3 regions of the Leeia aquatica genome follow, and region 3 is predicted to be linked to each of the others. Evidence: predicted binding sites of a transcription regulator. Region 3 holds the regulator's gene; each other region holds the start of a gene.

Region 1 (5,316 bases), 1.6 Mb from region 3:
TTGCAAGGTGCGCGCATCGACTACGATCAGCTCACCCGGGCTTTCCATGATGCTGACCAGTGCATAACGGCCATCCCGGGTGAATTCAACGTGGGCATTGGTCTTGCCGGGGCGCAACGTCAGCTCACGCACCACTTGCAGGGTGCGCTTGTCGATGATGAACAGGGTGTCCTTGCGCGGCGACATCATGGCATCCACCCAGGCGTAGGGTGTTTGCTCATGGCTGCGCAGGAAAAAACCGGGGCCGGGGGTCGTGATCTGCTTGACCACTTGCCAGCGGTCCATGTCGATGACCGTGACGCGACCGCTGTTCAGGTTAGGACTCGCCATCAGGTGGTGGCCATCCTGCTCGAAGGTGATGCCGGAGCCCAGGTGCGGCATGCCATCCAGCGGCAGGGTGGCCACCTTGCTGCGGCTGTCCAGATTGATCACCTGCGCACTGCCATCGCGCGAGGCCGCCATCACGTGCTGGTAGCGGGTGTCAAAGAAAAAGTCATCCAGCACCATGTCCAGTGGCGTGACGCGCGGGTTGAGGTAGCCGGGAATGGCCAGACCTTCACCCATCTTGTAGTCGTGCACATAGCCGGGGTAGATCGGCTCGGCATCTTCGCGGTAGGAAATCTCCCACAGCTCGCTGGCGTCCTTGAGCGCCACCACAAAGCTGCGACGCGGTGCGGCATCGTAGACGGCCGACACGCGGGACAATTTGCCACTACGGTCCTTGACCGGGATGGTCTTGACCGGCTTGAGGCCATTGGTGTCGAGCAGCACCAGGGTTTCCGGCAAGGTATTGCCCGCCAGCACCCAGCGACCATCCGATGACACCGCCAGATTGCGGGTATTCAGGCCAACACGAATCTCGGCCACCATCTGCAGGGTGTAGAGATCGTACTGGCTGACCCAGCCATCACGGCTGGCAAAGTAGACAAAACGGCCATCCGGCGAGAACTTGGGGCCGCCATGCAGCGCAAAGCGGCTCTGGAAGCGGGCGATCGGCTCAAAACGATCACCATCGAGTACGCTCACATGGTGATCCCCCGCTTCCACCACCACAAACAGGTTGTGCGGGTCGGCGCGGTAGCCCGGGCGGGTGGGCAGCGTGGCCGGGTCGAGGTACTGCACGCGCGAGGCGTTCATGTCCTGCTCGCGCCACTGTGGTACTTCACTGGGGGCCTGACGCAGCCAGTTGGCCAGCAACTGGATGTCTTCCGCACTCAGCCGGTCGGCAAAGCCCTGCATCTGGGTGGCGGGGCGACCTTGGCGGATCACACTGAGAATCTCGCCCGGTTTCAGGCGTTCCAGGCTCTGTGGCAACAGGGCGGGGGCCATGCTGCCCATGCGCTGGTTACCATGACAAGTCAGGCAATGCTGCTGATACAGGGTGGCGGGGTCGGCGGCCAAGCTCTGCAGGCTGAGCAACAACAGGATAGCGGCAGACAGTTTGGGCAGCATCATGGCTGGGTCTCCATGCTGACCAGCGGGATACGCTGCCAGCGGGTCAGCGGGGCCAGCGGGAACGCCCCATCCGCCACGCCGACTTCCTGATCACTCAGATAACAGGCCGGGTCGGCCGCCCAGTAGTCACCGGTCAGCTCCCAGGCGCGCACGCGGGTGTTGCCGTTGCAAATCGCCAGATGCTGACAGGCACCGCAGCGTCCCTGTACCGGGCGGGGCTGCTGCTTGAGCCCGGCCATCAGCGGGTGGCCGGTGTCCGGCCAGATGGCCGAGAACGGTCGCTCGCGCACATTGCCCAGTGTCACCTTCCACCACATGGTGTCCGGGTGTACGTTGCCCAGATTGTCGATATTGGCCACATTCACCCCGCTGGCATTGCCCCCCCATTGCTGCAAGCGCTGACGGAGCTGCGTGGCGTGTTGTGGATAATGCTGTTCGGCCCAGTGCAGCAGGTAGACGCCATCGGCATCGTTGTTGCCGGTGACGAAATCCTTGGGGCGGCCCGCCTGCAGATAGCGCAGGCATTCGGCAATCAGCAGGTCCATCGCCCAGCGGGTGCGCTGGTGACGCGCGTCGGTATCACGGTGCTTGTTGCCGCGCCCGGCATAGTTGAGGTGCGAGAAATAAAACTTGTCGATGCCTTCATCGTCGACCAGCTGCAGCAGGGCGGGCAGGTCGTCGGCGTTGTCCTCGGTCATGGTGTAACGCACGCCCACCTTCATGCCCGCATCGCGACACAGGCGGATACCCTGCAAGGCGAGGTCAAAACCGCCTTGCAGACGCCGGAAGCGGTCGTGGGTGGCACCGATACCGTCCAGACTGATGCCGACATAATCAAAGCCGACATCGGCAATGCCGGCCACCCGGTCCGGCGTGATCAGGGTGCCATTGCTGGACAGCCCGACATAAAAGCCCAGGTCCTTGGCACGCTTGCCAATCTGTAATATATCGGGCCGCAGCAGTGGCTCGCCGCCGGACAGGATCAGCACCGGCACGCCAAAGGCGCGCAGGTCGTCCATCACGGCAAACACCTCATCGGTACTCAACTCACCGGCAAAGTCCTTGTCGGCCGAGATGGAGTAGCAGTGCTGACAGGTCAGGTTGCAGCGGCGGATCAGGTTCCAGATCACCACCGGCCCGGCCGGTTTGCGCGCAGGGGGCAGCGGTGACGGGTGTAGCAGGGATTGCAGATACGGGGTCAGGCGCAGCATGGGAATCGCCCAGCAAGAATGTCCATGCCGACATGGTCCTGCGAAGTGGCGTTCCGCTCATTGACAGGTATCAAGCCGAGTGCGTCTGCCGGGCAAAACAGTCCGTGTGGTCCTACAGGCGCAAGCCGCTCTTCTTCAGGATACGGCTGGAAAACAGTACCGCGTGTTGCGTGCAGGCCGCGCCCAGCAGGCTGCGCAGCTGCCTGGCCTGCTGCTCGACCGCAGCGTGATCGGCACCGTGGCACATGGCGAACAGGTTGTAAGGCCAGTCTGGTAGGTGACGCGGGCGGCGGTAGCAGTGGCTGACAAAGGCCTGTTGCCCCACCTGCTCGCCCAGCGTGTCCACCTGCACGTCCGCCACATCGAACACCACCATGCCATTGGCGCGGTAGCCGATGGCGTAGTGGTTGGGTACGGCACCGATACGACGTACCACGCCACTCTCCAGCATGCGCTGCAAGCGTTGCAGCACGGCATCTTCGCTGCAGCCCAGTGCGGCCGCCAGCTCGGCATAGGGGTGGGGTTGCAGCGCCAGCCCGCCCTGGCTGCGTTTGACCAGTTGATGGTCCTGCGCGTCCAGTATCACATCGCGCAGCGGGGTGTTGCCGGGTCGCTGGCCAACCGGTGCCTGACCGCCTACGGCAAACTGCATGCCGACATAGTATTCGCGTAGCTTGGGAAAGGCATGCACGGCCAGGCCGGTATCCTGCTCGATCTGCGCAATGGCGGTGGCAATTCCCTGTGGCTGGGCGGTAGCGAGTACAAACCACATATTGAGGGCATGCTCGCGCCGGTAATTGTGAGCCACCGCAGGCAGGGCATTCACCAGGGCGCTGACGCGGGCGTAATCCGCTTCCGGCACTTTCAACGCCGCCAGGACGAAAGCGCCCCCCATGCGCTCCACCTGAAACAGGGGGCCAAAGCGGGTCAGCACGCCGTCGCGCAGCAATTGCCGCAGCTGTTGCAGCAAGGTGGCCTCATCACAGCCTACCCGCTGCGCAGCCTCGGCATAGGGGCGCGGATGCAGCGGAAACTCGCCTTGCAGCTGGTTGATGATGCGTTGCTGCAAGTCGGTCAGGGATACAGCGTGCTGCAGCGGGGCATTCATGAGGTGTGTCCGTAACGGGCGCCGCGCTGAGTATAGCGGCGGGTGGAAACCAGCACCGCTTGCGGCACAGCTTCCAGGCCGTGCCGTTGTGACAGCGCGAGGGCCGTCGCATGGGCGGCTGCTGGGTCTGCCGCGTGCAGCATGCAAAACAGGTTGTAGGGCCAGTGCGGCAAACGGGCGGGGCGGCCATAACACAGGTTGACAGCAGCATCGTCGGCCAGCTGCTGCCCGATGCTATCCCGCTGTGCATCCGGCACCTGCCACACACACATGGCATTGGCGCGGTAGCCCAGCTCATGGTGGCGCAGGATAAAGCCGAAGCGCCGGATCACGCCGCTGTCCTGCCATGCTTGCAGGCGCTGCAGCAGGGCGGATTCCTCCCAGCCACAGCGCTGGGCCAGGCTCAGAAAGGGTTGGGTTTCCAGTGGCAGGCCGTCTTGCAAGGCCGTCAGCAGGCGGTGGTCTGCCGCGTCGAGCTGCGGTGAGGCTGGCGTGACGGTGCGGCGGCGGGCCGGACCATGTGCTCCCAGCGCAAAGCCAAGGTCAATGTGGTATTCACGCTCCAGCGGCAGGTCCAGCGGGGCTTGTCCGCAATGCTGCGTGATGGCCCGCAGGGTGCGGTCCAGCGCCGCCCGGTCGCGGGCGGTCAGTACGAACCACAGATTGTAGCGGTGCTCGCGGGCATAGTTGTGGTTGACCTCGGGCAGCTGGCTGATCCACTGCGCGACAGTATCACGTTGCGCTGGGGGAAGCGCCAGCGCCGCCAGCGTGCTGCATCCGACCGTATTGGGCGCAAACACCGCCCCCACCCGGCTGAGCAGCCCGGCCTGCTGGTGCTGGGCCAGCTGCTGCAGCAAGGCGGCCTCATCCAGCCCTGCGTCTTGCGCCAGCGCTGCGAAAGGACGGGGCTGCAGTGGAAAGCCGCGTTGATAGCGGTCCAGCAGCGGGAGCAGTGCCGGGGCGTTCATCACATCCCCGAGCGGTGCGCGCGCCAGCTGAAGAAAATGCCGGAGGGGCTGTCTGCGGGTAGCTCCGTCAGCGTGGCAAAGGTGTGCGGGTCGATCACCACCAGCTTGTTGTCGTCGCGGCTGGATAGCCAGACCTGATCGCCCCGGCCAGTAAATTCCATATGCAGGATGGCCTTGCCGGGCTTGAGGGTCTGGATCACCTTGCGACTGGGCACGTCGATCACCTGCACGGTGTCATTGTGCGGGAAGGCAAAATTGACCCACACCCGGCGGCCGCTGGGGTCGGCCATCACGAAGACCGGCTGGCCGTAAACCGGGATCTGTGCCACTTCTTGCCAGCTGCGGCTGTCGGCCATCAGTACACTGTGCTGGCCTATGGCGGGCAGGAAGGCGTAATCCCCGGCCAGTGACCAGCCGCGCAGGTGCGGCATCTTGTAGACCGGCAGCGCCGGGTCATCCTTGCGGTAGCCGGGCAGGATGCGGCGCACACCGGCGTCGGGTTGCCAGGTGTCCAGCAAGGCCAGCCCGTCCTCCCCGAACAGACCGGCGATGTAATAGCGGCCATCGCTGCTGG
Region 2 (5,316 bases), on a different contig from region 3:
TCAGCCACGGTGTCAGCACCCCGCGAGCAGGCAGGCCCGCAACGCTCATGAACTCGACGATATCTTCCGGGCCCGCTCCAGCCAGCACCGCTTTGAAATTGGGATGGGCATCCCCTTCCTGACTCACGGCAAACGCCGTACCCAGCTGCACGCCAGACGCCCCCATCTCGAAGGCTTCCTTCACCTTCTGGTGGCTGTTGATACCCCCGGCCAGAATCAGCGGAATCGGCTCCCGTTCCAGTCCCAGCTCGCGGAACAACTCCCGAGCGCCTTCCACCACCAGCCGGAAGTCAAAGCGACCATCCTTGAGGTCTTCGATCCGGGCCGCGCCCAGGTGCCCCCCGGCATAACGCGGATGCTCAATCACGATGGCATCCGGCTTGCGGCCTTTTTTCAGCCACTTTTTCAGCACCAGCGCAATCCCGCGCACTTCCGACAGGATCGGAATCAAAGCCACCTTGGGATGCTCGGCAGTAATCTCTGGCAGATCAAACGGCAGGCCCGCGCCCATCACCACGGCATCCGCCCCGCTTTCGCAGGCTTGCCGCACATAATCGGCATTATCCAGCACCGCCTTCATCACGTTGACCGCAACCATGCCTTTGCCCCCGGCAATCTCGCGGGCCATGCGAATCTCACGGTCGAGGGCTTCCAGATTGGTCTGGTCCAGTACTTCCTGATCGCGCACCTTGTGGCAGCGGGCCAGCAGGTCCGGGTGATGATGCTTGAGGTCCACACTGGCAATGGTGCCCATGGCGCCTTCCCGCGCCACGCTACCGGCCAGTCGGTGTGCAGACACCCCGACCCCCATCCCGCCCTGCACGATTGGTAATACGGACTTGCCTGCCAGTTCCAGCATGGGGAACGGCGATTGATGCGAAGACATGACACCCTTTCCGGGCAACAACGGGATGCCCAAGCTTGCCAGCAATCGGCTTGGCTGGCTTTGAGTTGAATCAACGCTCACGGAATGGTTCTCATCTTCCGTGTAACTGACGATCAAACCACAGTCGCCCTTGTTCGCCAAGCCCCGCAGCGATTAGACTGCATGCGTACCCTGTTTGGCCATCACTATGTCTGATTTGCTTGCGCAACTGGCTCACCGGATTGGTGACACCCATGTCTTGACCGACCCTCAAACCATACAGCCCTATCTGACCGACTGGCGCAAACGCTATCGTGGCAAGGCGCTGGCAGTGTTGCGCCCGGCCAGCACCGCCGAGGTGGCCGCCATTGTCCGCCTGTGTCATGACGCCGGTGTGTCGATGGTGCCACAGGGCGGCAATACCAGCCTGTGCGGTGCCAGCGTGCCGGATACCCTTGGCAATGCGGTGGTGATTTCGCTATCCCGTCTGCGGCAGATACGACAAGTCGATCCGGTCAACCAGACGCTCACTGCCGAAGCAGGCTGTACTTTGGTCGAGGTGCAAGTTGCAGCGGCGCAACAGCAGCGTCTGTTTCCACTCTCATTGGCCTCTGAAGGCAGCTGCCAGATTGGCGGCAACCTCTCCACCAATGCCGGTGGCGTCCAGGTACTGCGCTACGGCAATATGCGCGAGCTTACCCTCGGGCTGGAAGTGGTGCTGCCGGATGGGCAAATCTGGGATGGCCTGCGTGGCCTGCGCAAGGACAATACCGGCTACGACCTCAAGCATTGTTTTATCGGCGCGGAAGGCACGCTCGGCATCATCACTGCAGCCACCCTCAAGCTGTTCCCGCGCCCACTGCAGCAGTGCACCGCCTGGGTGGCACTCAGCGGGCCGGAGGATGCACTGCAACTGCTGGGACAGCTGCAACAGCGCTTCAGCGACAGGCTGACCGCCTTTGAGCTGGTGTCGGACGTGTGCCTGCAGCTGGTCACACAACACATCCCCGGTAGCCGCTCACCGCTGGAAGCCCCCAGCCCTTGGTATGCCCTGCTGGAACTCTCGGACGGCGCGCCGGATGACCGTCTGGCAGGCGACCTGCTCGCCACCCTTGCGGAGTCGCCGGTGCAGGATGCCGCCATCGCCCAGAGCGAACAACAGGCACGCGCACTGTGGCTATTACGGGAAAGCATTTCGGAAGCCCAGCGGCTGGACGGACCGTCAATCAAGCACGACATCGCCCTGCCCGTCAGCGCCATCCCGGCCTTCCTGCAAGATACCGCCGCCCTGCTGCAGCACGCCTTCCCCGGTGTACGCTTGCAGGTCTTCGGCCACCTTGGCGATGGCAACCTGCACTACAACCTCAGCCACACTCGCCCCGGCAATGTCGATCTGTTCGATGACGAAGCCCAAGCCAACCGCATTGTTTACGACCAAGTCGCACACTACCGTGGCAGCATCAGCGCCGAACATGGCATCGGCCAGCTGAAGCGCGACACCCTGCCCCACTACAAGTCCGCCCTGGAACTGAAACTGATGCACCAGCTCAAAGCCAGCCTCGACCCCAAAGGCCTGATGAATCCGGGCAAGGTCCTGGTCTAGCCCCAAGACTGTCATCGCCCCCCCACTCACAATACCTCAAAGACCTGTGCCCATGACAAAACTGAGTGAATCCGAACGCTACCAAGGTGCCTGGTAGGCCTGGCTTGTGGCGATGCCCTTGGCACGACGCTGGAGTTCTCCCCGCGAGGAAGCTTTACCCCGATCACGGACATGGTCGGCGGTGGTCCGTTTGATTTGCCCGCAGGCGCCTGGACCGACGACTGCAGCATGGCGTTGTGCCTGGCGCACAGCTTGCTGTATTGCAAGGGGTTTAACCCGACGGACCAGATGAACCGCTATTGCAATTGGCAAGCACATGGCTACATGAGCAGCACCGGACGCTGCTTCGACATTGGTATGACCATTGCCCGCGCACTGGAGCGCTATCAACAGTCCGGTGACCCATACAGTGGCGAGTCCAACCCCCACACTGCAGGCAATGGTAGTCTGATGCGACTCGCCCCCGTGCCGATGTACTTCTGGCATGACCCCGCCCAACTGGATGAGATGGCCGCGAATAGCGCGCGAACCACGCATGGTGCAGAAGAAGCAATCGAAGCTACCCGGCTCTTTGCGCAGCAGATCCGCTTGGCCCTGCAGGGTGCGGATAAGACTCAGATTTGCCAGATCACGGACTTCAGCACGCCTGCAATCACAGTCCAAAATCTCGCAAGGGGGAGTTGGCAAACCAAATCTGAGCAACAAATCATGGGTACCGGCTACGCCATCGCCTCGCTGGAAGCTGCACTGTGGTGTTTCTGGCACACGACAGACTATGCTTCTGCAGTATTACGTGCGGCTAATCTGGGGGACGATGCCGACACCACCGCAGCAATCTGCGGTCAGCTGGCAGGGGCCTACTATGGCATCAACAGCATCCCTGAGCCGTGGCAATCGCGGCTGTTCATGGGCAAAGAGATTAAAGATCTGGCCGATCGGCTCCTGGATCAGCGCGTGTAATGGTTGTAATCAGAATTGTGCGGCATACCGTTGCAAATCCCGCAGGTAGTCCGGGTTATACACTGCACGTGGCCGGAACAGGCTGGTGAGCCAGCCCACCGTGGCGCTGTCTTCCACCTGCCGCCGTGTCATGGCGTGGTAGGTATCCGGGTAGTGAATCACGGTCAGTCGGCTGGCCGGGAGCCATTGGCGATAACCTTGTTCGGTATTGCGGATATCCACGTTGCGATCCAGCGCCCCCAGCAGCAGTAATACCGGGACCGGGCGCTTTGCCAGCGCTTGCAGATCCAGGGTGGCATCGGCTTGCCAGTTGCGGCGAACAAACTGCCAGCGGTCTGCACTCATGGGCTCGCTGCCGGCGACTTGCAGATATTGGGCATAACTGCCGCCCTGCTGCAGCAGGGCCAGCACCTGTTGGCGCCGCTGTACGCTTTGCTGACGGGTTGCGGTATCTGCTTGTTGATGCTGCAAGGTGGTCTCGCTGTGATAGCGCCCTTGCTGCAACCAGTTGATGGCCGGGCTGACCGCAATCACAAAGCGGATACAACAGTCACGTGCTGCCACCTTGGGCAACACCCAGCCCGCCTGACTGCTCCCCCACAGGCCGATACGTCGAGTATCAAACTGGGGCTGCCGCCTTACCCAGCCCAGCACCAGCCGCGCCTCTTTGGCACGGTCTTCCATGCTTTGCTGCAGCCAGTTACCGCTGGACCCGCCGATACCTGGCTTGCTCCATGACACCGAGGCATAGCCTGCCTGAGCCAGCGATTCCCACAGCGGTTGATAGTAGTCGTCATAGCTGGCGTTAGCCGGGCCATCACCATGAATGAACAGCACCACCCCCGGCTTGTGCTCACTGCCCTGCGGCAGGGTGACCGTGATGTCCAGCGTGCGCCCATCCGCAAAGCGCACCACGTGCTGCTGCTCATCAAAGGCGTAACTGTGCTGATACAGCAACCAGCACAGCAGCGACAGCAGTATGGCGACCACCCATAGCCACTTTTTGCGCACCCATGCCCCAACCCTCGTACCCACGCTTGACTTGACCTCTTTGAACAACCGCAAGACTAGAAGAGAAAACCTAAAATGAACCAAAGCGGACGGCAAGCCACACCTTAAGCCGCATTCCCCAGTACCCGGTTGGCCGCTTGCACGCCCCACCAGGAGGCTTCTTCAAACAAGGAGAGGCCGGAAAGGTCTGAATGGGCAAACAGGATGGGGCCCGTGTGGTCACGCAATGCCCGCAGGCCGGGATGGGTGAGGAAACCGGGGCGGGGAGTGGACATGCCGTGGGCCCGCACGGTGATCTCCACTTCGCGTGCAGCACGCCACCAGTCCATGCGGCCATAGACCTGCCGCAGGTCGCACATGGCCATGTCGTACAGCACCTCACGGTTAGCCTGCAGCAACCAGCGGCGGGCGTCGCCCGGCCCCTGTCGGGACAGGGCCTGATAGGCGGTAAACACAGTATGTTGCGGCTTGGCGGTGCGCAACCATTGATGAGTCGCCACCACATAGCCCAGGCCCGGCCCTTCGTGCAGGATATTGTCCCAGGCCAGCTCCACCCCACGAGCCTCTTCGGGAAACCGGTTCAAGCCAAAGCTGGACACCAGCCAGGCCGCGTGCGGTAACGCCTGTTGCCGTTGATAGCCGTACTCCGGCAAGGTGGGCAATACATGCTGCAGCACATGCAAGGGCATGGCACAGATCAGCTGTTGCGCCTCGATGCGCACCACTTTGGCGTCCATCCGGCACAGTACGACCGGCTTGCCCTGCTCCAGCCTGATATGCAATGCCGTGCCTTGATGCAGCCGCTGCTGCCCATCCTGTTCCAGCGCGCGCTGCAAGTGGCGCAGCACGGGATTCAGCCCATCGGGCCAGGTCAACA
Region 3 (5,316 bases):
AGGCACTGCATACGCAAGAAGCCCGTATCGTGCTGGGGGCTGCCGTCATTGATGATGTGATGGGTCTGGTGATTCTGGCTGTGGTCGCCGGGCTGGCGAAACCCGGCAGCGTGGACGCGCTGGAGATTGCGCGGGTCAGCGCGGTGGCGCTGCTGTTTTTGATTGCAGCAGTCGTACTGGGGCGCTGGCTGACGCCACTGATCAGCCGCTTCATGGCGTCCATCCACAGTGGGCCGGCCATGCAGTTCACTTTGTTGATCAGCTTCTGCCTTGGCTTCGCCTGGCTATCCGCTGCAGCAGGCCTCGCGCCCATTGTGGGCGCTTTTGCCGCCGGATTGATTCTGGACGCCAGCTACCTGTCCCGCTTTGAAGCCGAAATGATCCGCCATGAAGTGCACAAGGTGGTGCTGAATCATGGCGCTGCGTTGGAACAGGAGGTCGACCATATCCTGAATCAGCATGCTGAACATCGCCCGATGCGGCTGATGGAGCCCATTGGTTATCTGTTGACCCCGATCTTCTTTGTGGTCACCGGCATGCAGGTCAAGCTGGATGTGTTCAGCCAGCCGCATACCCTGCTGCTCACGGCGCTGATCCTGCTGGTCGCCATTGTCGGCAAACTGTGCGCCGGGCTCGCTGCTGGCAAAAGCGACCGCTGGCTGGTGGGTTGGGGTATGGTGCCACGCGGGGAGGTCGGCTTGATTTTTGCCCAGATGGGTAAGAGTATCGGCGCCTTGAACGATGAACTCTACTCGGTGATTGTATTAGTGGTGGTGCTCAGCACACTGGTCACCCCGCCCTTGCTGGCATGGCGGCTGAAAGGATCGGCAACATACTAAGCGAAGCGTCTCCATGCTGGAGCCATCGCCCACGGTATCAGGCATGCAGGAAATAGCGGGCAAACTGATCCGCCAGTAGCCGTCCGCTCTCAGTCAGCCACAGGGTGCGATGCCGCTGCAGCAGATAGCCCGCCTTGATCCAGCCTTGCAGCTGCTTCAGCTCGGTCGCAAAGTATTGCTCGAACTGCACCATATAGGTCAGCTCAAACGTCATGAAGTCCAGATAGCCCAGACAGAGCAGTTGCTGCGCCATCGCACGCCGCATCAGGATATCCAGCGACAGCTTGCGCGCCGCTGCCAACGGGCGCTTGCCCTGCTGCAGCTGTTTGAGGTAGGCAGCCTCAGGGCTGTTCCAGCCTTGGACCGCACCCAGCAAGGTACTGGCCCCGGGTCCCAGCCCGATCCACTCGCCATCCTCCGCGATCAGATCGCCCTCCCCGGTCAACATCAAGCGCCCGAGGCGCTGCGCATGCCGCCATGGGTCATCTGCTCGGGTAAACCAGCCGCCCGCCAGATGGCCATAACCCAGCTCATCCAGCCATTGCAGCACCTGATACAGCTGTTCTTTTTGTTGCAATAGCTGGCTGGCGGATACGGCTGCCGCCACCACACCCCGCAAGCAAAGCCGGGCGGGCTGCATGAGCAACAAGGCATGCACCTGCGCCATGGCCTCCGCATCCATGAGCTGTCCCAGCCACAGTTCCACACCGACCCTGCCGCCAGCCTGTTGCAACACAGCGGGCAGTACGGTGAGGCATGAGGCATGGAAACCGGGCTCGCCCCCCGCCATGCTGCGCAGCATCACGTCTGCGCCAGGCACGCCTGAGCAATCCGGCACATCCGCCTGCCCCAGATACAGTACGATGCCACAAGGCATACTTGGAGACACGGAGTCACGCCGCTGCAGCCAGTCGGCCAGCGCCAGCGCAAAAACCTGTGGATGCGCTGACACATGCAGCTGCATCTGGGTCGGTTGACGCTTGCCCAGCAAGGCGCACCACTGCTGCCACTCCAGCGTAATGGCCTCTTGTACAGGCTGAACTGCCGCCGGCTTACGCGGCCAGCACTCCGTCATGCACAGCGCGGGCGGCAGACGGCCGATCGCCGGGCGCGACCAGGCTCGCCCGACGGCTGCGTCATTCAGCCGGGGTTGTCGAATCTGGCGAAGTGCGGGGAAGGCGGCGATGTCGTCCATGTTGAAAGACAACATTTGTCCCCAGCCACGTGGGACGGCCACTGTCGGAAAATCCGCATTCAGGCTATGATGTTGACCAAGCGAGAGGACGGGCATGGTTGGGTCGGGGTTGTGAGCAGTTTTTGCCACTATGCCCATCCACCGCCCGTTCGTGGTTGACCTGTATCAACACCTACCGATTTGGCATGAACCATACCTCCACCATCCCTATTCAGGAAGTTTCCCTCAAGCACCTCAAGGTAGCGTGCTCCAGTTGTAGCCTGCGCGAGCTGTGTTTGCCGCTGGGCCTGAACAGTGATGAAATGAACCAGCTGGAAACCGTCATCACCCAGCGCGTCAAAGTCAAAAAGGGCGAGCCGCTGTATCGGGCTGGTGATGCCATGCGCTCCCTGTTTGCGGTGCGACTGGGTTTCTTCAAGATGAGCGTGCTGTCAGAAGATGGCCGCGAGCAAGTCACCGGTTTCCAGATGGCAGGCGAATTGCTGGGGCTGGACGCCATCAGCACCGAGACACACAGCTGCGGTGCGATTGCGCTGGAAGACTCCGAGGTCTGCGAGATTCCGTTTGCCGACCTGGAGGAACTGAGCCGGCATATCCCCTCCTTGCAGAATAATTTCTACAAGGTGCTGTCCCGTGAAATCGTACGAGACCATGGCGTCATGATGTTGCTGGGTAATATGAAGGCCGAGGAACGCCTGGCTGCTTTCCTGCTGAACCTGTCACAACGCTTTGCCTTACGCGGTTACTCCTCCCGCAGCTTTGTGCTGCGCATGACGCGTGAGGAAATTGGCAGCTATCTGGGGCTCAAGCTGGAAACCATCAGTCGCGGCTTCTCGCGTTTCCAGGAACAGGGGCTGATCCGGGTCCACAACAAGGAAATCGAAATCCTGGACCTGCCCGCCCTGAAACAGGTGTTGTCGGGATGTTCAGGCAAGGCCTGACCCTGCACACTTCAGGACACAGGAAGGTCTGTAGATGCTGCGCCTGAGTCTGGATGCCCTCACCGTTCTGGATACCATCGATCGCCAGGGCAGCTTTGCTGCCGCGGCTGAAGTGCTGCACCGCGTGCCGTCTGCGATTACCTATATCGTGCAGAAGCTTGAGCAGGATATGGATGTCAAGCTGTTTGACCGCAGCGGGCATCGCGCACGGCTCACACCGGCCGGGCAGGAATTACTACGAGAAGGCCGCCACCTGCTGCGTGCGGCAGGTGAGCTGGAAAGCCGGGTCAAGCGGGTAGCCACAGGTTGGGAGACCGAGCTGTCCATTGCCATGGACACCATCTTCCCCAGTACGGCACTGCTACCCATACTGGCGGATTTCTATGCACAAGGTAGCGGCACCCGTATCCGCATCACTCATGAGGTATTGGGGGGAACCTGGGATTCGCTGCTGACCCGACGCTCGGATCTGGTGGTTGGCGCGCCGGGTGACGCTCCGGCGGGCGGCGGTTTCTCCACCCGTACCATCGGGTCGCTGGATTTTGTGTTCTGTGTCGCACCCAATCATCCTCTGGCCGAATTGCCGGAGCCTCTGCAGCCACAAGACATCCTGTGGCATCGCTCGGTTGCCGTCGCGGATACCTCACGCAGCCTGCCGCCACGTTCATCCGGCATTCTCAGTGGTCAGGAAATCCTGCATGTCCCCGACATGCGGACCAAACTGACGATCCAGCTCAGCGGTCTGGCCTGTGGCTATCTGGCGCGTGAGCTGGCTGAACCTTATGTGCGAGAAGGTCGCTTGATCCACAAGCAAGTGGTGGATCAACGCTTACCCCACCCTTTCCATCTGGCCTGGCGAGCCAGCGATAGCGGCAACGCCCTGCAGTGGTGGCTAAAGCGGCTTGATCAACCCGACCTGATGCAGAAGCTGCTGCATCCCCCCGTCATGCTGTAAACGGTCTACAATTCATGACAACCCGGCCGTCTGGCCGCCCCGCATACCCCCCACCGTCACGGTGCAACTTTTGATGCAAAGGAGCAACTTGTGGTTATTTCGCGCAGAACCGTACTCAAACAGCTGACTGCCGCCCTCGTGGTGAGTGGGGTCATTGGCGTGGCACATGCTGCCGAGCCCTTCAAGGTGGGCTTCGTCTATGTAGGCCCGGTGGGCGATGCTGGCTGGACCTACGCCCATGATCAAGGCCGTCAGGCCGTCGAAAAGATGTTCCCAGGCAAGGTAAAAACCACGTTTGTGGAAAGCGTACCGGAAGGGGCGGATGCCGAACGGGTGATCCGCAAGCTGGCGCAAGATGGCAACAAGGTGATCTTTACCACCTCCTTTGGCTATATGAACCCGACGCTGAAGGTGGCCAAGCAGTTCCCGAACACCGTGTTCCTGCACGCCACCGGCTTCAAGAGTGACAAGAACGTCGGCACCTACGATGTCCGCACCTATGAAGGTGCCTATCTTGCCGGTTATGTGGCGGGCCTGACCAGCAAGACCAGCAAGCTGGGCGTGGTGGCCTCGGTACCGATTCCGGAAGTGGTACGCAATATTGACGCCTTCACCCTGGGTGCTCGCGCCAACAACCCGAAAGCCACCGTCAAGGTGATCTGGATCAACAGCTGGTACGACCCGGCCAAGGAACGCCAGGCGGCTGAAACCCTGATCGCCCAAGGTGTGGATACCCTGATGCAGAACACCGATTCCGCTGCCGTGGTACAAACCGCGCAGGAGAAGAAGGTGAAAGCCTTCGGTTGGGATTCCGACATGACCAAGTTCGGTGCTGATGCCCACCTGGCTGCCAGCCAGATCAATTGGGGGGTGTACTACACCAAGGCCGTCAAGGCTGCGATGGATGGCAACTGGAAGAACGAACCGATCTGGTGGGGCCTGAAGGAAGGCATGATCGATCTGGGCGCACTGAACAAGAGCCTGCCGGACGATGTGAAGAAGAAGGTGGCCGCTCGCCGTGCCGACATCATCTCCGGCAAAGCCCCGATCTTCGCCGGTCCGATCAAGGACAACACCGGTGCCGTGAAAGTGGCCGCAGGCAAAACCATGTCTGATGGCGACATGCATGGCATTACCTGGTATGTGGAAGGCGTGGAAGGCACAGTGCCGAAGTAAGATGGTGACAGCCAACAAAAAAACCGGCCATCTGGCCGGTTTTTTTGTTGGCTGCACGAAGCAAACAGGCTGGCTTACAGCCCTTTCACCGCATAGATACCTGGTGCGTTACGCCAGTAGCCTTTGTAATCCATGCCAAAACCGAACAGAAAGCGGTCGGCCACTTCCAGCCCAATGAAATCAGCCTTGATGCCCGGTGCCTTGCGATCA

Evidence for each region. The regulator FNR, encoded in region 3, switches genes on or off when oxygen is low (the NO sensors DNR and NnrR bind a similar motif). The targets are predictions, from matches to a motif close to TTGATNNNNATCAA.
Region 1: the regulator FNR is predicted to act here: its motif matches at 2,727-2,740, upstream of nirJ (heme d1 biosynthesis radical SAM protein NirJ).
Region 2: the regulator FNR is predicted to act here: its motif matches at 947-960, upstream of HF682_RS13010 (NAD(P)H-dependent flavin oxidoreductase).

What each region holds. Positions count from the first base shown of each region.
Region 1 covers NZ_JABAIM010000001.1:1,647,480-1,652,795, reverse strand. Annotated here, with positions in the region: gene HF682_RS08520 (nitrite reductase) at 1-1,455, opposite strand, end outside; gene nirJ (heme d1 biosynthesis radical SAM protein NirJ) at 1,452-2,666, opposite strand; gene ahbB (siroheme decarboxylase subunit beta) at 2,779-3,774, opposite strand; gene ahbB (siroheme decarboxylase subunit beta) at 3,771-4,742, opposite strand; gene HF682_RS08500 (cytochrome D1 domain-containing protein) at 4,742-5,316, opposite strand, start outside.
Region 2 covers NZ_JABAIM010000003.1:75,330-80,645, forward strand. Annotated here, with positions in the region: gene HF682_RS13010 (NAD(P)H-dependent flavin oxidoreductase) at 1-886, opposite strand, end outside; gene HF682_RS13015 (FAD-binding oxidoreductase) at 1,074-2,468, shown strand; gene HF682_RS13020 (ADP-ribosylglycohydrolase family protein) at 2,568-3,428, shown strand; gene HF682_RS13025 (alpha/beta hydrolase family protein) at 3,438-4,439, opposite strand; gene HF682_RS13030 (NAD(P)-binding protein) at 4,544-5,316, opposite strand, start outside.
Region 3 covers NZ_JABAIM010000001.1:55,100-60,415, reverse strand. Annotated here, with positions in the region: gene HF682_RS00390 (cation:proton antiporter) at 1-839, shown strand, start outside; gene HF682_RS00385 (hypothetical protein) at 877-2,049, opposite strand; gene fnr (fumarate/nitrate reduction transcriptional regulator Fnr) at 2,220-2,975, shown strand; gene HF682_RS00375 (LysR family transcriptional regulator) at 3,010-3,930, shown strand; gene HF682_RS00370 (BMP family ABC transporter substrate-binding protein) at 4,021-5,106, shown strand; gene HF682_RS00365 (hypoxanthine-guanine phosphoribosyltransferase) at 5,181-5,316, opposite strand, start outside.